Regions from separate parts of the Shewanella sp. 10N.286.48.B5 genome, predicted to be linked through region 3. Evidence: predicted binding sites of a transcription regulator. Region 3 holds the regulator's gene; each other region holds the start of a gene.
The links. Region 3 encodes FliA, which starts transcription of late flagellar genes. Its sites were predicted from a motif close to CTAAAGNTNNNNNNNNNNNNGCCGATA; they were not measured.
Positions count from the first base shown of each region.

Region 1: a site for FliA is predicted at 3,158-3,184, ahead of flgM (flagellar biosynthesis anti-sigma factor FlgM). Genes of this name have one in related genera too.
Region 2: a site for FliA is predicted at 2,809-2,835, ahead of BCU57_RS07405 (VC2046/SO_2500 family protein). Genes of this name have one in related genera too.

Region 1 covers NZ_MCVG02000007.1:1,179-6,804, forward strand. Annotated here, with positions in the region: gene flgB (flagellar basal body rod protein FlgB) at 1-196, opposite strand, end outside; partial or broken gene BCU57_RS20765 (protein-glutamate O-methyltransferase) at 452-1,284, opposite strand; partial or broken gene BCU57_RS20770 (chemotaxis protein) at 1,296-2,220, opposite strand; gene flgA (flagellar basal body P-ring formation chaperone FlgA) at 2,391-3,026, shown strand; gene flgM (flagellar biosynthesis anti-sigma factor FlgM) at 3,185-3,565, shown strand; gene flgN (flagellar export chaperone FlgN) at 3,746-4,042, shown strand; gene BCU57_RS20790 (hypothetical protein) at 4,599-4,814, opposite strand; gene BCU57_RS20795 (FlgO family outer membrane protein) at 4,920-5,048, opposite strand; gene BCU57_RS20800 (FlgO family outer membrane protein) at 5,002-5,181, opposite strand; gene BCU57_RS20805 (hypothetical protein) at 5,141-5,230, opposite strand; gene BCU57_RS20810 (hypothetical protein) at 5,241-5,465, opposite strand.
Region 2 covers NZ_MCVG02000001.1:1,704,737-1,710,362, forward strand. Annotated here, with positions in the region: gene BCU57_RS07395 (putative bifunctional diguanylate cyclase/phosphodiesterase) at 1-1,531, opposite strand, end outside; gene BCU57_RS07400 (DUF406 family protein) at 1,785-2,072, opposite strand; gene BCU57_RS07405 (VC2046/SO_2500 family protein) at 2,272-2,775, opposite strand; tRNA gene BCU57_RS07410 (tRNA-Tyr) at 2,899-2,983, shown strand; tRNA gene BCU57_RS07415 (tRNA-Tyr) at 3,013-3,097, shown strand; tRNA gene BCU57_RS07420 (tRNA-Tyr) at 3,194-3,278, shown strand; tRNA gene BCU57_RS07425 (tRNA-Tyr) at 3,409-3,493, shown strand; gene BCU57_RS07430 (PLP-dependent cysteine synthase family protein) at 3,756-4,823, shown strand; gene queE (7-carboxy-7-deazaguanine synthase QueE) at 4,902-5,570, opposite strand.
Region 3 covers NZ_MCVG02000001.1:473,309-478,934, reverse strand. Annotated here, with positions in the region: gene BCU57_RS02070 (chemotaxis protein CheW) at 1-2,090, opposite strand, end outside; gene BCU57_RS02065 (protein phosphatase CheZ) at 2,107-2,844, opposite strand; gene cheY (chemotaxis response regulator CheY) at 2,859-3,242, opposite strand; gene BCU57_RS02055 (RNA polymerase sigma factor FliA) at 3,284-4,003, opposite strand; gene BCU57_RS02050 (MinD/ParA family protein) at 3,996-4,877, opposite strand; gene flhF (flagellar biosynthesis protein FlhF) at 4,882-5,626, opposite strand, start outside.

The DNA of each region.
Region 1 (5,626 bases), on a different contig from region 3:
GACCATCTGTACGGCTAAGACCAATGCTTGCCCCAGAACTTGCCGCTTGCAGTGATTTCTTAAAATCTAGTCCCTTTGCTTTATACCCAGGCGTGTTCGCTTGCGCGATATTGGTGGAAAGCACCTCAGCGTTACGCTCACGTACACCAACTGTGTGCTGGTGAATGCCTAAAGCATTATCAAAAGAAATAGCCATGTAAACCTCAACTCAAGAACTGACTGTTATGAGATAACCAAAGCAATATATATACCAACTTTTAAAACAAAGTGGCCGACCATTACTTTTACAGGTTACTAGTAGGTAAACTTGCAATATACAAGCCAAAAAATAGAGTGGGTTGGAATGTCACTCCTGACTTAAAGATATAGGTTAAGCTGAAAAAGAAAACCCAGCACTTGGCTGGGTTTTGGGGTTAGACAGTAACGTTACACCTAATACTGGTGCCACTCATTACTTTAATTTGTAGATGATGCCTGGATTACAGCGAACCATTTCAAAACGATCCGTTAAGCCTGTTAACGATTCAGATGCACCCAACAACAAGTAACCACCAGGATTGAGGCTGTTTGCCATCTGGTTAAGTACCTTTGACTTCATGTCTGGCGAAAAATAAATCAATACATTACGACAGAAAATGATGTCGAACTTACCTAATAACGCATAACTGTCCATCAAGTTTTGTGGACGGAAGTTCACCATGCGCTTAACGTTGTCTTTGACTTTCATACGACCATCGCCCGCATCTTCAAAGAAAGTACGACGGCGCTCAGGGAGAAAGTCCACGTCCCAATGCAAGGTTGTCGTATGCGCCTGTGCGGCACATATCCAACATACTTGCAGAGATGTCGGTTGCGGTAATCGATACATTTGGCAACATACCCGGGTTTGCGAGCTTGAGTCTCAAGAATCGTCATTGCCATTGAGTATGCTTCTTGGCCTGAAGAGCTTGCTGCAGACCAAATCTTAATAGGTCGTTTATTTGCCGCTATTTCCGGTAGTAGCTTATCCGCAAGTACAGCAAACGGGTAAGTATCTCGGAGACTAAAGTGTCTCGTTCGTCGTCATGGCATCGACAGCTGCCACTCTCAACTCACGGTTTCGACCAGTTACTACATCTCTCAACAAATCAGATAACGAAGCTAACTTAAACTTTCGTTACTAATGGGCTTAAACGACTGCGCACTAAATATTGCTTGCTGTCACCTAATACAATGCCACATTGAGATTCTAAAAAAACGGCTGAAATCGCGATACTCTTGATCACTTATTGTTATAGCAGTCATTAATGTCTCTTTTAGTTAGTTAACGCAGCTTTAACCGCTGCCTCAAGCTCATCAGGGTTGAATTTTGCAATGAAGGAGTTCGCCCCAACACGCTCAACCATGGCCTGGTTAAATACACCACTCAAGGATGAGTGTAAAATTACGTATAAATCTTTAAGTTCGGCGTGACGACGAATCTCAGCAGTCAGCGTGTATCCATCCATCTCTGGCATTTCGATATCCGAGATCACTAATGAAATTTGATCGTAAATACTACCCTCTGATGACATTTGCACCAGCTTTTCATAGGCTTTACCATCTTTCACCGCGATAACCTCAAATCCGATCGATTCAATGGCGCGTTGAACTTGCTTACGAGCAACAGTTGAATCATCAGCAATCAAGATACGGCGAACCAATTCTTTCTCTTGTTCTACTTCTGCGATTTCTTCAGCAATTCTGCTGTCCATTGTTTCATCAACAGGCGAAATTTCAGCAAGAATTTTTTCAACATCAAGAATTTCAACTAATTCATTATCGATATTAGTTACCGCTGTCAGGTAGTTCGACTCGACCAGCGCCATCCGGCGGCGGAAGAATTGACTCCCAGTGCATGTTGAATAATGCGCTCTACTGAACTGACCAAGAAACCTTGAATAGTTCGGTTAAACTCAGAAATAACCACAAAACACTTTTCAACATCCGTTGTAGGACGGCCAACCAACGCTAAGCTCAAATCGATAACAGAGATCGTTTGACCACGAATGTGTGCTACACCTTTAACCAGTGGGTTCAAGTTTGGCATCTTTGTCAGCTTAGGGCATTGAAGCACTTCTTTTACTTTAAAGACATTAATGCGTAGCGCTGACGCCCCATTAGGCGAAAGGTTAGTAATTCTAATCGGTTTTGACCGACGAGTTGCGTACGCTGATTCACCGAATCAAGAATACCCGTCATGAGCTCATCTCCATATCAAACTTTTTTGTATAAAAAGCGTTAGTCTCTGCAGGCTACGAACCACCAGAGAAACGGAATGACATATTATAAAATAAATTTGCCACCTCTTTCCATAGCAATGTAGAGCTACTTTTAAAACTGTCGCTAAGTTTATCGGCATTTTATCAATATTGTTTAGTTTTTTTGTGCAAGCTGCGACTCCAGAGCAAATTGAAATGATCCAGTCTGCGGCCGAGCAACACATCCATGATACGGTTGAGCAGCCACAAGGCGGCGAACTCTTTGTTAATTCAGCAAATGTTGACTCAAGAATTAAAGCAACAGACTGTCCAGTACCGCTTGAAACTAGCGCATCAACCACCACCAATACCCGCAGTAGCATTACGGTTTTAGTGCAATGCATTCCTGACGAGTGGCGAGTTTATGTGCCCGTACGCTTATCAATGTCAGTCCCACTCGTCACCACCACGCGCTCAATTGCAAGAGGCGAGATTGTCGGTCAATACGATGTGACTACCGACATGATTTCTCTTAACAAATTTCGCCGCCAAGGTTTCACCAACCCACAACAGGTTATCGGTGCCAAAAGAAGAAAAAGAACCCTAAGACCGGGTGATGTCGTTGAAAGAGGCGATATTTGTGTCGTTTGCCGAAATGAGAAGGTTATCATACAGGCAGTTAAAGGTGGCATGACCATTACCACTAAAGGTACTGCACTTACGGATGGCTCAATGGGCGATCAAGTAAGAGTGAAAAATGATAAATCACAACGTATAATTGAAGGTATTGTTACCAGTCATGTCTGAAGTCACGGTTTACTTTTAACTCTCTACTTCTAAATTGACGGTATCGTTAGCCATTTTGCTCTCTCCACTCTTAACGCCAAATATAACGGCTACAGTGTTTTGTCCCTTTTCGACTATTGAGCTAAAAATTGCTAAAGTATTCGAACCCATGGTCGATAATGACTGTACAGGTTCCCATTTTTGAAGAAAAAGGCTTAACTATGGCAGGCATTGATAATATTCGTTCAGGGCAAACCCTAACGACCCCCAACCGATCAGCAGTACGCTCTGATTCTAGCTCTGAGGCATCACGCTCTGATGTATCAACTAAATCACCAGCAAGCAAAGATGCGGTTTCGCTTAGCCAACAAGGCAAAGCCATTGGTCAACTCCACCAAGATATGGCGGCACAACCGAGTTTTGACTCTGTAAAAGTTGCGGCGATCAAAGAAGCGATTGCGAACGGTTCATACACTGTCGATCCAGAAAAACTGGCAGACAATATGATCAAGTTCGAAGATGAATTAAAGGTCTTTAAGCCAACTATCACTTTTGATTAAAGTGATTGCTCTTAAAAAGCACACGAGGTTATGAATAGGTTTACGTTATGGCGGCACTAGCAGATTTAGTTAATTTTCAACTTCAAAATGCCAAAGCCTTATCTGAATTATTAAGTTCAGAGAAAAACCGCGATTACGAGCCGACAATCAAACGATATTGAGAGAATCGCCAAAGAAAAAGTGGTCCTAGTTGAACAACTAAGGTCAACCGATCAACGAATCGCAGCCCATACCAATATCTCAGAACTGACCGAGAACTCTGAACTAGCTCAGTTAGTCGCAACCATCAAGTCCATAGTGCACGATTGCCATCAAGCGAACCTGGTTAATGGCGAAGCCTTGAATCGAGCACACCTTAGCTTCAAAAAACTCAGTAATATGATGCAACAAAGCCACGGTAAAATTGGCATGACCTACAATGCCGGTGGTCAAACGCATACAAAGATTTCTACGCTGGGAACCAACGTAAAAGCCTAGTTAAGCCTCCCTTCTTCAGTAATACCCCCATTAACCTTCTGCTTGTATCTGTATCTGTATCTGTATCTGTATCTGTATCTGTATCTGTATCTCCCAGACCATTCCTGTCGCTATTCTTTATCAAAACGTCTAATCAGCCTTTGAGCGCCCTGACAAAATCGATACAAAAAAGCGGCAAGTATCTTCATACTTGCCGCTTTTTTATTTACGTCAGTTATCAATTGCTGCTACGCCATCTGGAAAACGAGTGGCAACTCATATAACTGGGTAATCTTTTAACTAGATAAACAGAACTTCGATGATCATTAACCTACAGTTTCCTAAGAGATCATACACACTAGAATAGCGTTTGTTGTCTCTTTTCTGGCACAGCCTGGCACTTCACCGTAATTACGTAGTTGGTCCATCTTACGAATATCTAATTGATGTTCCAGTTACATAACTATCACCCACAGGGTAACTACGTGTACTACTTCTGCGCCACGAATAACACCATCAACCGCACCTGAAGTTCGTTCAGTACCAAGGCGTTGATCTTCAAGTTCAGCTTCGCCGGTTACCCCATACCGTAAACCTGTTCAGCAAGCTCACGATAAGCGTCAATCTTAGAGGCTCTCATCGCACGGATGCGCTCTTCTTCGTCGTTACGACCTTTTTGCTCACTGATACTCGCGTAACCAACCGCAACCAAGAAATCATCAGGCCTCATACTTTGCAGTGGCTGACAACCAACAAGCAATAAAGCGGCAACAACAAATATTAACTTCTTCATCTCGAACTCCTAAGGGCGAAGAATACCAGTGTAAGGCCGGCTGATCGTGTGTCAGAACGAATAATAACGCCATCTTGAGTTCGAATACTGTTCAGAGTATCAAGGTCACGACCAATACGGTCTGCCGGCAAGAAGCCTTGTGCAGAAGCAAACCACAATACGAGTTTGCATTCCAACTACACGAGCGTTAACTAGAACACCACCCTCTTGGCGAAGCATAGTCCCTGTTTGCACGTATTGGACGGTCTTGCTCTTGAGCTAAATCTTTCCAATCACGGTTTAACGCAAAGTCACCGGTGTGAGTTACCTGGATAGAACCCGTCGTTTTAAAATCGACAACCTTGAAGCCACGACGCTGAAACTCGATGAATGAAACCTTCCGATACCGAATTTCCTAGCCAGTTGGTTGTATCCATGTGTTGTAGATCAACAAACGAGGTAATCGCAACCGGAAAAGTTCTTGCTGGAGATACTCGTATTCGACACGATTAAATCTTCGGTCATACTTTCCACGAAAAAATCCATGGTGTGACGAGGGCTGTCCATCAACATAAACTGACTGCCTGAATATTCAGACTTGCCGTTATAGATTTCTGAATAAGCGCATGATGTCAGTAACACGACACTCATAACTACGAGCCATTTTTTCATTATCTAATCTCCAGATAGTTTTAGTGCTGCCTGTTCCAATATGTTCTCACCATTATTCTTTTCAATGGATTACAATGTTGGAACAGTCTTTGCTTTTCGTTAATAGTTCAGATTAAGAAAAACGCACTTAAGTCAGCTTCAAGCTTGCAGTTATTTGTTAA
Region 2 (5,626 bases), 1.2 Mb from region 3:
GGTGATGCCAGCGGATTAATGCTTCTGCGCCAATAAATTTATGATTTTTTAAATCCATCAGTGGCTGATAATACAGTTCAAATTGCCTGTTACGTACCGCGGTTTGTAAATCTCGCTCTATTTCGGCGTTATTTTTAAAGGTTGCTAATAAGTCATCATTAAAGACTTGGTAATTCAGTGATGGCTTCTTTTTCGCGTACTGCAGAGCAATATCAGCACAGGATAGTGGTGAAAACTGATCTGCAACCGCAGCTATATCAACAATGGCTAGCGCCGCTTTAGGGTCAACTTTTTCACGACCTATTACCGAGGTGACCAGTAATTGTTGATATAACTTATTAATATTGTTCTCGAGTAATTCAGCAGCATCAAATTGCGGTAAAATCATTGCAAATTCGTCACTGCCGACTCGCGCCACATCAATAGCATCATGGCTGTTAGCAAAATGCTTTAATCGTCGAGCGACTTCGGATAACAAGGCATCGCCTTGCTCATGACCATTGGTATCGTTAAACCGCTTAAAGCCCATTAAGTCGATAAGGATCAACGTGCCTTGTGAGAGCCTTTCTAATTGCTGAGTAAAATGAAGGCGATTACTCAGGCCGGTGAGGCTGCAATTCCAAGCAAGATGCTCAAGCTGCTCTTTGCTTTTACGCTGAGCAGTAACATCAAGGCATGACACTAAGGCGTAATCGTTTCCTTGCTCTGTGACAAAGCGGTTGGCTTGATACTGCACCCAGTAGTTCGAGCCATCAAGACGAGTTAGCTCACTTTCACCTTCTACCACATTGCCATTGATTAACGCTTGGGTCATTTCATCAGCAAGCTCTCGTTTGCCACGAAAAAAATCTAAGCTGACTAATTGATTATCTTGAACAATATCGCGACTTAGGCCAGTCATTTTTTCATGAGCTGGATTTATATATTCAATAATTTGGGTTTTAAGATTAATAAGCATCAATACATGCTTAGCTTGCTCTGTAGCACTATGAAATAGTGTTATTCGCTCATCTTTATCGTAGGCATAGCGGGTGGCAAGGGTTAAAGCCAATTGATCGGCAAATTGACAAGCAAATTGTATTTGATCGCTTGTTAGCTTTAGAGGATGTTCAAACTCAATGCACAATAGCCCTTCTATATGACCATTGATACGGATGGCAACATCTAAATTTGCGTGAACATTGGCTTGCTTATAATAAGCACTTAAGCCCTGCAGACGGGTGTCAGTTTGAGAACTGTCACTGACAATATGACGGTAACGGCGTATATCATCAAAGTAGGCATTTGCAACAAGATTATCGTTGCGGTGTTGGTAAATTAATTGTTTTAGGCTGTCATCAGCAGACAGACAAGCAATGATTTCTTGCTTTAGTGACTTGTTACGTAATGAAATAACTGAAACGCTACTAGCATTAAAAAACTTTAGTAGTAATTTACAGACTAACTCTGAGGTCTGTTTAAAGTCGCCTTGTTCTTTGGCGACAGAGTTTACAATTAACTCTAATAAATGTTGTTGCTCAGTTTGCTTCATTATTATTCCCAAAGGACAACTTAACAGTCGGGTAAACCTCTTTCTGTGGAGGTTTTTTCTACTTAAAATAACGGAACTTAGCCGTTAATAACACTCTAAAAATGTTAAGAAGTGTTGCTAAAAAGAGATATTTACAAAAATGATATTATCAAAATCATGATGTTGAATTTTACTCAACTTCGGTAAATGAAGGTTACACTTCCTATTTTAAAACAGCAAGTTGTAACCTTCAACACCTCATAGAAACGACTAATTAAAGGCCGTTTTCTAATTGGAAAATCATTTTTTCTACCGTAACGTCAAACTCAAAAGTAACCACCACATCTTGCTCGGTTACTTGCTGCTGTACTTTGACATTGCTAAAACGTTCTTTGGCTTTGCTAACTAAGTCATCTGCAATTTGCTGAAAGTTTTCACCATCAACTTGCAAGATAAGTTGTGTATCTTCTTCTTCGATAACAGCACCAATATCGACAAAGCTGCCACAATCATTACAGTTGTCACTGACTTGTACTTCTTGCTTAGTAATCGTTTTTATCACTTTTATCACCTATCAATACACATTAAAACGTCAGCATAGCCCAAAAACTGAAATAAAATTTTTATATGCCTCACAATATTACCAATCAGTAATACACCTAATTGGGGCTGTCTAACCAGCGGGCGCTTAACGCTTAGTAGCAACTAACTCAAGTAACGGCTTAATCACTGCCACGGCATTTACTAAGCACCTGCATTAACTAGGCAACGGCATAAAGTTGTGATGCTAGGGTTTCGCTCATCTTTCTTTGTATGGTTAATTGCTCAAGAAATTCATTTTGCGCTAGAGCTGATGTATCTGGGACTAATTGTTGGTGCTTAAGTTTAGTCAGTAGATCACAATTCGCTAAGGTGATTTGCAAATCTTCATCATATTTTCCCCGCGTCACTACAGCTTCAGGTTTTAACGCCTGCTGTAAATGAAATTGGCTTAAACCGCTTTCATAAAAATCACCGGCATGATTAATCGCCTGTTGCTGAGATATATCGCACACTAATGCTTGGGGTTTAGGAATATGTAACTGTTTATATAATTTTTCATCAATGGATAAATTTTTATCGACTTGAAATTGCGCCATGTCGCAAGCGTCATTAGACAACATAGAAAGTAGTAGCGCGAACTCGCCCCTTCTATGGTGTTCAACTGCATCATTAAGGCGATTGCCTAATTGCAGTTCGTTGACTAATGGCGACTCAATTTGCATATATTTACATCAAATTTATCAAGGTTGATATTTTATCGACCACTTAAACAAATACTTGAGCATTATTTTCGATTTTTCCTTTACTTATATTTAATTCGTGACTACTATTGCCGCCGCAATTGAGGAGGGGTTCCCGAGTGGCCAAAGGGATCAGACTGTAAATCTGACGGCTCAGCCTTCGAAGGTTCGAATCCTTCTCCCTCCACCATTTGCACAATGATAAATATACCGTTTCGTGGAGGGGTTCCCGAGTGGCCAAAGGGATCAGACTGTAAATCTGACGGCTCAGCCTTCGAAGGTTCGAATCCTTCTCCCTCCACCATTTATCGGTTTATGCTTCATTAAAAATCTATTTTATGTGGCCAGCATAAATTAGAGGTAACACGAGTAAAAAGTAACAGCGTTAATGAAAATATGTGGAGGGGTTCCCGAGTGGCCAAAGGGATCAGACTGTAAATCTGACGGCTCAGCCTTCGAAGGTTCGAATCCTTCTCCCTCCACCATTCATTAGCAAAAATATTTAAAATTGATTTTATTTATGTGGTCAACATAGTTAAAATTGATTGCTAATATTTAAAGATATAAATGTAAAGTTATACCCAGTTAGATTGACGTAAAAAAGAAAAAATATGTGGAGGGGTTCCCGAGTGGCCAAAGGGATCAGACTGTAAATCTGACGGCTCAGCCTTCGAAGGTTCGAATCCTTCTCCCTCCACCATTTCTTTTAGTCACTTCAGTTCATCAAGTTAGCTCATTCAAATTAGCTCAATTTCAATTCTCAGTAGTTTCACTTCAGTTTTATCATCAAGATTTGCTTAGTTTCAACTTCACAGCCTTATCCTAGTCATTTATTGATATCGATTATTAATTTGCTGTCTAGCGTCAAAATGTAACCTTGTTCATAAAACATTAGAATTTAACTTCCTGATCTTGTTATTTATCTTTAAGATAATCCGATTACAGCAAACTTAGGATGTCAGATGTCTAAACAATGGGTTAATCAAGCCATAGCTAAAATAGAAGCTGATTTTCAACGCAGCGCCGATACACATTTAATTAAGTTAGAACTTCCACAATTAACTGGCATCGACATTTATCTTAAAGATGAAAGCACCCATCCAACTGGCAGTTTAAAACACCGTTTAGCCCGCTCTTTGTTTCTGTATGCGATTTCAAATGGATGGGTTAATGAAAATACCACCATCATAGAATCATCATCTGGCAGTACTGCAGTATCTGAAGCATACTTTTCTCGGTTACTTGGCCTACCGTTCATTGCGGTAATGCCAGCCACAACCGCGAAAAAGAAAATCCAACAAATTGAGTTTTATGGTGGTAGTTGTCATTTCGTCGACAAAACTGACCAAATATATGCAGAATCTCAGCGCCTAGCAGCGCAACTCAATGGCCATTATATGGATCAATTTACCTATGCTGAGCGCGCCACCGATTGGCGCGGCAATAACAATATTGCTGACTCTATCTTTAATCAGATGCAAAAAGAGCCACATCCAATTCCAGCATGGATTGTGATGAGCCCAGGCACTGGCGGTACCTCAGCAACCATTGGCCGCTACCTTAATTACCAACAACTTGATACTAAGCTGTGCGTGGTAGACCCTGAAAATTCGGTATTCTATGACTACTATATAAATGGTGATGCAAGTATTACCAGCGATAAAGGCAGTAATATTGAAGGCATCGGTCGCCCAAGGGTTGAACCGTCTTTTATCGCAGGTGTAGTGGATGAAATGAAAAAAATCCCTGATGCAGCATCCATTGCGACCATGAACTGGTTAGCACAGCATATTGGCCGTAAGGTAGGGCCATCAACGGGGACTAATTTATATGGCGTGTTGCAGTTAGCCTGTCAGATGAAACAAAAAGGCGAAACAGGCTCGTTAGTGACCTTGCTGTGTGATTCTGGTGAGCGCTATTTAGATACCTATTATAATAATGAATGGATTAATAACAATATCGGTTGTACTGAAGAATTTGACCTAGAGTTGCAACATTTTAACAGCAGTGGTTGTTTGGGGAAGTTATAAAAATTTAGCCATAAAATCAGTTATAAAAAATAACCCCGCCCAATTGACATTAGGCGGGATTATTTTTCAATATGTTAGTTAATCGATATCTAAATATTTATGGGTCTGAATTGATAAGCGCCAATTACGGCTTATACAGGTTTTCATGGCAAGTTCAGTTGCCCGAGGTTTTTGACTAATAGGCTGTAAACAAATGGTTTTATTAGATACATCAATATCCGCTAATAACTCATCAAGTTCATCAATATGTTTTTGGGTGGCGATGGGATGCTTAATTTCATTAGCGCGCTCTAGCGCCGCCTTTAAGACTTTATAGCCGCCTTTCATATTTACTTTTGGTGACACGGTAACCCAGACTTGCTCATGACAATGAACCTCGAAAGTACCACTGGTTTCAATCTGCACGCTGTTGCCAGCTTCAATCAAATGACTGGTTAACTTACTTAGGTCATATAAACATGGCTCGCCACCAGTAATGACAATATGTTTTGCAGTAAAACCTTTTTCAGTAAATGCAGTTAATAATGAATGCGCATCATGATTTGCCCAGCGACCAATGGTGCCATCCACTGCAATAACTTGTTGTTGAGAAACCTTGTTTGCTTCTAATACATCCCAGGTCTGTTTGGTATCACACCAAGCACAACCAACAGGACAACCTTGCAAACGAACAAAAATTGCTGGAACGCCGGTAAAGGTTCCCTCACCTTGGATGGTTTCAAAAACTTCATTAACTGGATATTTCATTTAGCTGCCTTATTCTCAGTAAGGGCGCATTTATAGTGTATTTTCACTGTAGCTGC
Region 3 (5,626 bases):
AGTTGCACAATCACTACATGGCCTTGCTTTTTATCGCCATGAGTAAGCGTGGTCTTGTTGCGATGTAACCATTGCTCTAAATAAAACAGTGGCACGGCTTTATCGCGCACTATGACGGTGAGCTGACCATCGACAACATTAGTTTTAGTTAAATCGAGGTGGAAAATTTCATTAACGCTTGAAAGCGGTAAGGCAAACACCTGCTTAGCAACATCCACCATTAATGTGGGCATAATCGCTAATGTCAGTGGCACTTTAATTTCTAAAATGGTGCCTTGGCCTTTTACCGAATCAATATGCACTGTGCCGTTTAATTGGCTGATGCGGGTTTTCACCACGTCCATTCCAACGCCGCGGCCTGAAATATCTGAAATTTCAACTTTGGTTGAAAAACCTGGGGCAAAAATTAAGTTATAAGCTTCATTATCAGTCATTCTTGCGGCTGATTCTTCGTCTAGAACCCCGCGGCTAATGGCGATTTCTTTTAGCTTATCGGCATCCATCCCTGCGCCATCATCTTCAATTTTAAGAAGAATATGGTCGCCTTCTTGGCTTGCAGAAAGAGTTATCGTACCGGTTCTTGGTTTGCCATTCGCTTCGCGAGTAATAGGCATTTCAATGCCATGATCAACCGAGTTACGTACTAAATGGACTAATGGATCTGCCAGTGCTTCAACTAGATTTTTATCAAGATCGGTATCTTCACCTACCATGATTAAATCAATTTCTTTATTCAGTGTTCTGGCTAAATCGCGAACCACTCTTGGGAAGCGGCCAAATACTTTCTTAATTGGCTGCATGCGGGTCTTCATTACCGCGCCTTGTAGGTCGGCAGTAACCAGATCTAAATTGGCAAGTGCTTTCGACATTTCTTCATCATCGCGAGAAATACCTAAACTCACTAAGCGGTTTCGTACCAGCACCAGCTCACCAACCATATTCATAATTTGGTCAAGGCGCGAAGTATCAACCCTTACGGTGGTTTCACCCTGTGGCATGGCACCTTGGGTTTTAGCAGGTTCTGCTTTTTTTACTGACGCGGCAGCTTTAGCGGCTGGCACTGGTTTTGTGTCTGTCGCACTTGGCTGTGCTGGCGCAGCTGTGTTTGAGACGGCTTTTGATGGCGCAATATCTGCGGGCATTGAAACGGGAGTTGCAGGAGTTGCGGGAGTAACTGCTGAAGGCGCTAGGCTAACAGCCTGAGGAGCGGCACCTTTACCATGTAATTCGTCTAATAACTTTTCGAACTCATCGTCGGTAATATCATCGCCATCAACAATTGGATCTTGTTCTATTACCGCAGGTTTTACTTCTGCAATTGGGGTACTCGCGGCTTTAAAACTACCAGCGCCGTGCAATTCATCCAGTAAGGCTTCAAACTCATCATCACTGATTTCATCACTGGCAACAGCAGTGTCACCATTAGCGACTGAAGCACTCGAGGTATCATCAATAAGGTCTTTTGTTGAATTAGAGGTAGGACTGTTTCCTGCGCCATGAAGTGCATCGAGTAAGGCTTCAAATTCACTCTCGTCGATATCATCAATAGAGCCCACTGATGCTTCAGAGTCTTCAGCAATCGGCTCAACTTCAGCTAAAGTCTCTTCAATTAAAGTCTCTTCAATTAAAGCCTCTTCAATTAAAGCCTCTTCAGCAATTAACGCGTCTTCGGGCGTGCTGGCAAGCTCTGAGGCTAATGGCGCTCCAGAACTTAACAGCTTTAAACGAGCTAATAAGTCGGCGTCGGCATCATCTTGTGGCTGACCTTGCTGGGTCTGTGCAAACATCGAATTAATCGCATCAACAGCTTGCAAAATGATGTCCATCAATTCGGCATTTACTTGACGCTTACCCGTTCGCAGTAAGTCAAAGGTATTTTCAGCTTCGTGGCACACATCGACCATAGGGCCTAAGCTCAAAAAGCCTGCGCCACCTTTTACAGTATGAAAACCTCTAAAAATCGCATTCAGTAAATCAGCATCATCAGGATTATTTTCAAGAGCGACGAGTTGCTCTTGTAGAAGCTCTAAAATTTCACCAGCTTCAATCAAAAAGTCCTGGAGTATCTCTTCATCAACATCAAAAGACATTAAATTTGACTCCTAATTAGAAACCCAGACTTGATAGCAGATCATCCACTTCATCTTGGCCAGTCACCACGTCTTCGCGGGTGTCAGCATTTAAGATAGGGCCTTCTGCTTCAATTTTATTATCATCAATGACTCGATCCGAGTCGGCTGCATTTTCGCCAAAGATTGTCAGCATAGACACTAAACTGCTTTCAACTTCGATGACTAAGTCAATAACTCGGCGGATCATTTGGCCAGTCAAATCTTGAAAATCTTGCGCCATCAATATTTGATTGAGCAGTTCTCTTAGTCGATTTGAATCATGTTCGCTATGGGACATGATATGTTGAACGTCATGACACAAGGACTTAAATTCCACTAAGGAAATGTCCCTACGCATCAATTTGTCCCACATTGGCGTGACCGATTGAATGTTATTTATTATTGTATCGGCCAAAGGTAAACATTCTTCAACTGCATCCATGGTTTTATTTGCAGCTTGCTCTGTCATATCAATGACAAAGTTGAGTCTTTCTTTTGCATCGGGTATTTCATGGTTAGCAAGTTCAACCAGACGGGTATCCAATTGAAAGTCATTTAGTGAACTGTGTAACTGACGGGTCAGCTTGCCAACTTCATCAAACAGTTCACGTTGTATTGGCACTGACAGGTCACGAATGACCGCATCAGCTTGCTCTTGTTGTCCATCTTCAAGCAATTTAACAAGTTGCTGGGCTTGCTCAAGATCTATGAGCCCTGATATTGCTGCCTGCATAACTTATCCTTTGCTTAGGCTAAACGTTCAAAGATTTTATCGAGTTTTTCTTTTAACGTTGCTGCGGTAAAAGGTTTAACCACATAGCCATTAACGCCAGCTTGCGCTGCGGCAATAATTTGTTCACGTTTTGCTTCTGCTGTTACCATTAATACTGGCAAGTGTTTTAATGAATCGTCAGCTCTAATGGCTTTTAACAAATCAATCCCTTGCATACCCGGCATATTCCAATCGGTTACGACAAAGTCAAAATCGCTTTTTTGTAACATCGGTAGTGCGGTATTGCCATCATCTGCTTCTTGAGTATTATTAAATCCCAAGTCTCGCAACAAGTTCTTTATGATACGTCTCATTGTTGAAAAATCATCAACAATCAGTATCTTCATATTCTTGTCCAAGGTTTCCTCCGGTGAGCTTAATTCGTTGCTCTTATTAGTAATTATACCTGTGTCCAATGCTTGAGTTTGCCTTTGAGACGCAGCATTGCCTGACTTAAAATCTGGCTAACACGCGACTCGCTGACCTCAAGAACGGCACCGATTTCTTTTAAATTTAACGCTTCGTCATAATATAGCGACAAAACTAGCGCATCTCTTTCGGGTAATGTGGTAATTGCTTGTGCTAATGCCGATTTAAACTGCACTTCGGCTAAAGAATCAAAACTTTCATCCTCAGTTAATTCATCAGACACAATCACATCTTCTGAAACACCTAAGTCTTCAATCCCAATAACTTTTCCTACTGAAACATCGTTTAAAATATGGTGATACTCCTCAAGAGATATTTCCAATTTTTCTGCGATTTCAGTATCTCTGGCATCACGACCTAATTCTTGACCCAGTTCATCGATAACTTGTGCAACACGGCGTTGGTTACGATGTACCGAGCGCGGCACCCAATCACCACGGCGAATTTCGTCGATCATCGAACCACGAATTCGGATCCCAGCAAAGGTTTCAAATTTGGCGCCTTTAGAGCCATCAAACTTTGATGATGCTTCCAGCAGCCCCATCATCCCAGCTTGCAATAAGTCATCAAGTTGTACCGATGCTGGCAGCCTTGCCAACATATGATGTGCAATTCTTTTTACCAGCGGTGCATACTGTTCAACAATTGAGGTTTTATTATCAAACTGAGTATACGCGGCGGCTTTATTCACTCGGTGTATCCTCTTTTACTTCTTTGCGCTGAACAAGACGTTCAACAAAGAACTCTAGATGACCACCAGGCTGCTGTGGCACAGGCCAGCTCATAATTTTATTGGCTAAACCGTGGTAAGCAATGGCTGCTGGTGATTTTGGAAATGCTTCCACAACCAACTTCTGCTTACGTACTGATTTACGTAAATTTTCATCAAATGGCACTGTCGCAACAAGCTCTAAAGCCACATCTAAAAATCTATCGGTTACTTTACTTAACTTGGCGAATAACTCCATGCCTTCTCGCAAACTGCGCACCATATTTGCCACAATTTTGAAGCGGAACACACCGTGCTCACGACTTAATATTTTGATCAGGGCATAGGCATCGGTTATTGATGTCGGTTCATCACAAACTACAATCAATACATCTTGTGAGGCACGGGAAAAACTCAGCACCATATCAGAGATACCCGCTGCGGTATCAACGATTAAAATATCAAACTGGGTTTTCATATCGCTAAAGGCACGAATTAATCCAACATGTTGCGCTTGGGTCAATTCCACCATCGCTTGAGTGCCTGATGTGGCAGGTACAATACCAATGCCTTTCGGGCCTCGAACAATAATGTCGTCTAATTCTGCTTCGCCAGATAATACGTGAGATAAGTTTTTCTCAGCTCGAATACCTAACATCACATCAACGTTGGCGAGTCCTAAATCGGCATCGAGTACTAAAACCCGTTTGCCTTTCTCAGCAAGTGCTACCGCGGTATTAATCGACACACTGGTTTTACCCACGCCGCCTTTACCACCGCTGACTGCAATTACTTTTACTTTATCGTTATTTGGTTGATTCATCATACGTAAACCACTTGCTTGATCTCGGGTCATATCTTTACTCGAATGCATAGGCCATGTCATTTGACCACGCAGTGTCAGGTGACGTTTGAGGTTTTGTTTCGTTAAGTGCTGCTAACGCTTGTCTTGCTAATGAAAGCGTATCGGCAACCTGCATATCTTCTGGAACACGTTGCCCATCAGTAACATAACTTAGTGGCAACCCATTTTGGATTAATACACTTAATGCGCCAGCAATAGATACTGACTCATCTAATTTTGTCAGTATACACCCAGATAACGGGATTCTTTTAAAATGTTCTACGGCATCGAGTAACACTCTTCGTTGAGAGGTTGCCGACATCACCAAATAACTACGAATGGGTATTCTGGTGTTTGCCATCAAATCATCTAACTGCTGATAAAGGCGTAAATCTCGTTGCCCCATACCCGCAGTGTCAATCAATACTAACTTACGATTCTTAAACTGATAAAGAATTTGTTCTAATTCAGTTAAATCATGTGCTTGTTTAACTGGACAGCCCATTATTTTGCCATAAGTTGCCAATTGCTCAAAGGCTCCAATACGATAATGATCTGTGGTAATTAACGCAACTTGTTCTGGGCCATGATGAGCGGCAAATCTGGCAGCAATTTTAGCCAATGAAGTGGTTTTGCCGACACCAGTTGGACCGACAAATGCGACTACGCCACCAGTGCGCACAATATCGTCACCTTGGTTATCGAGCAGGTTGGCCAAACTTTGGGGTAAGGCTCTGACTAAATCGGCGGGAGAAAACTGC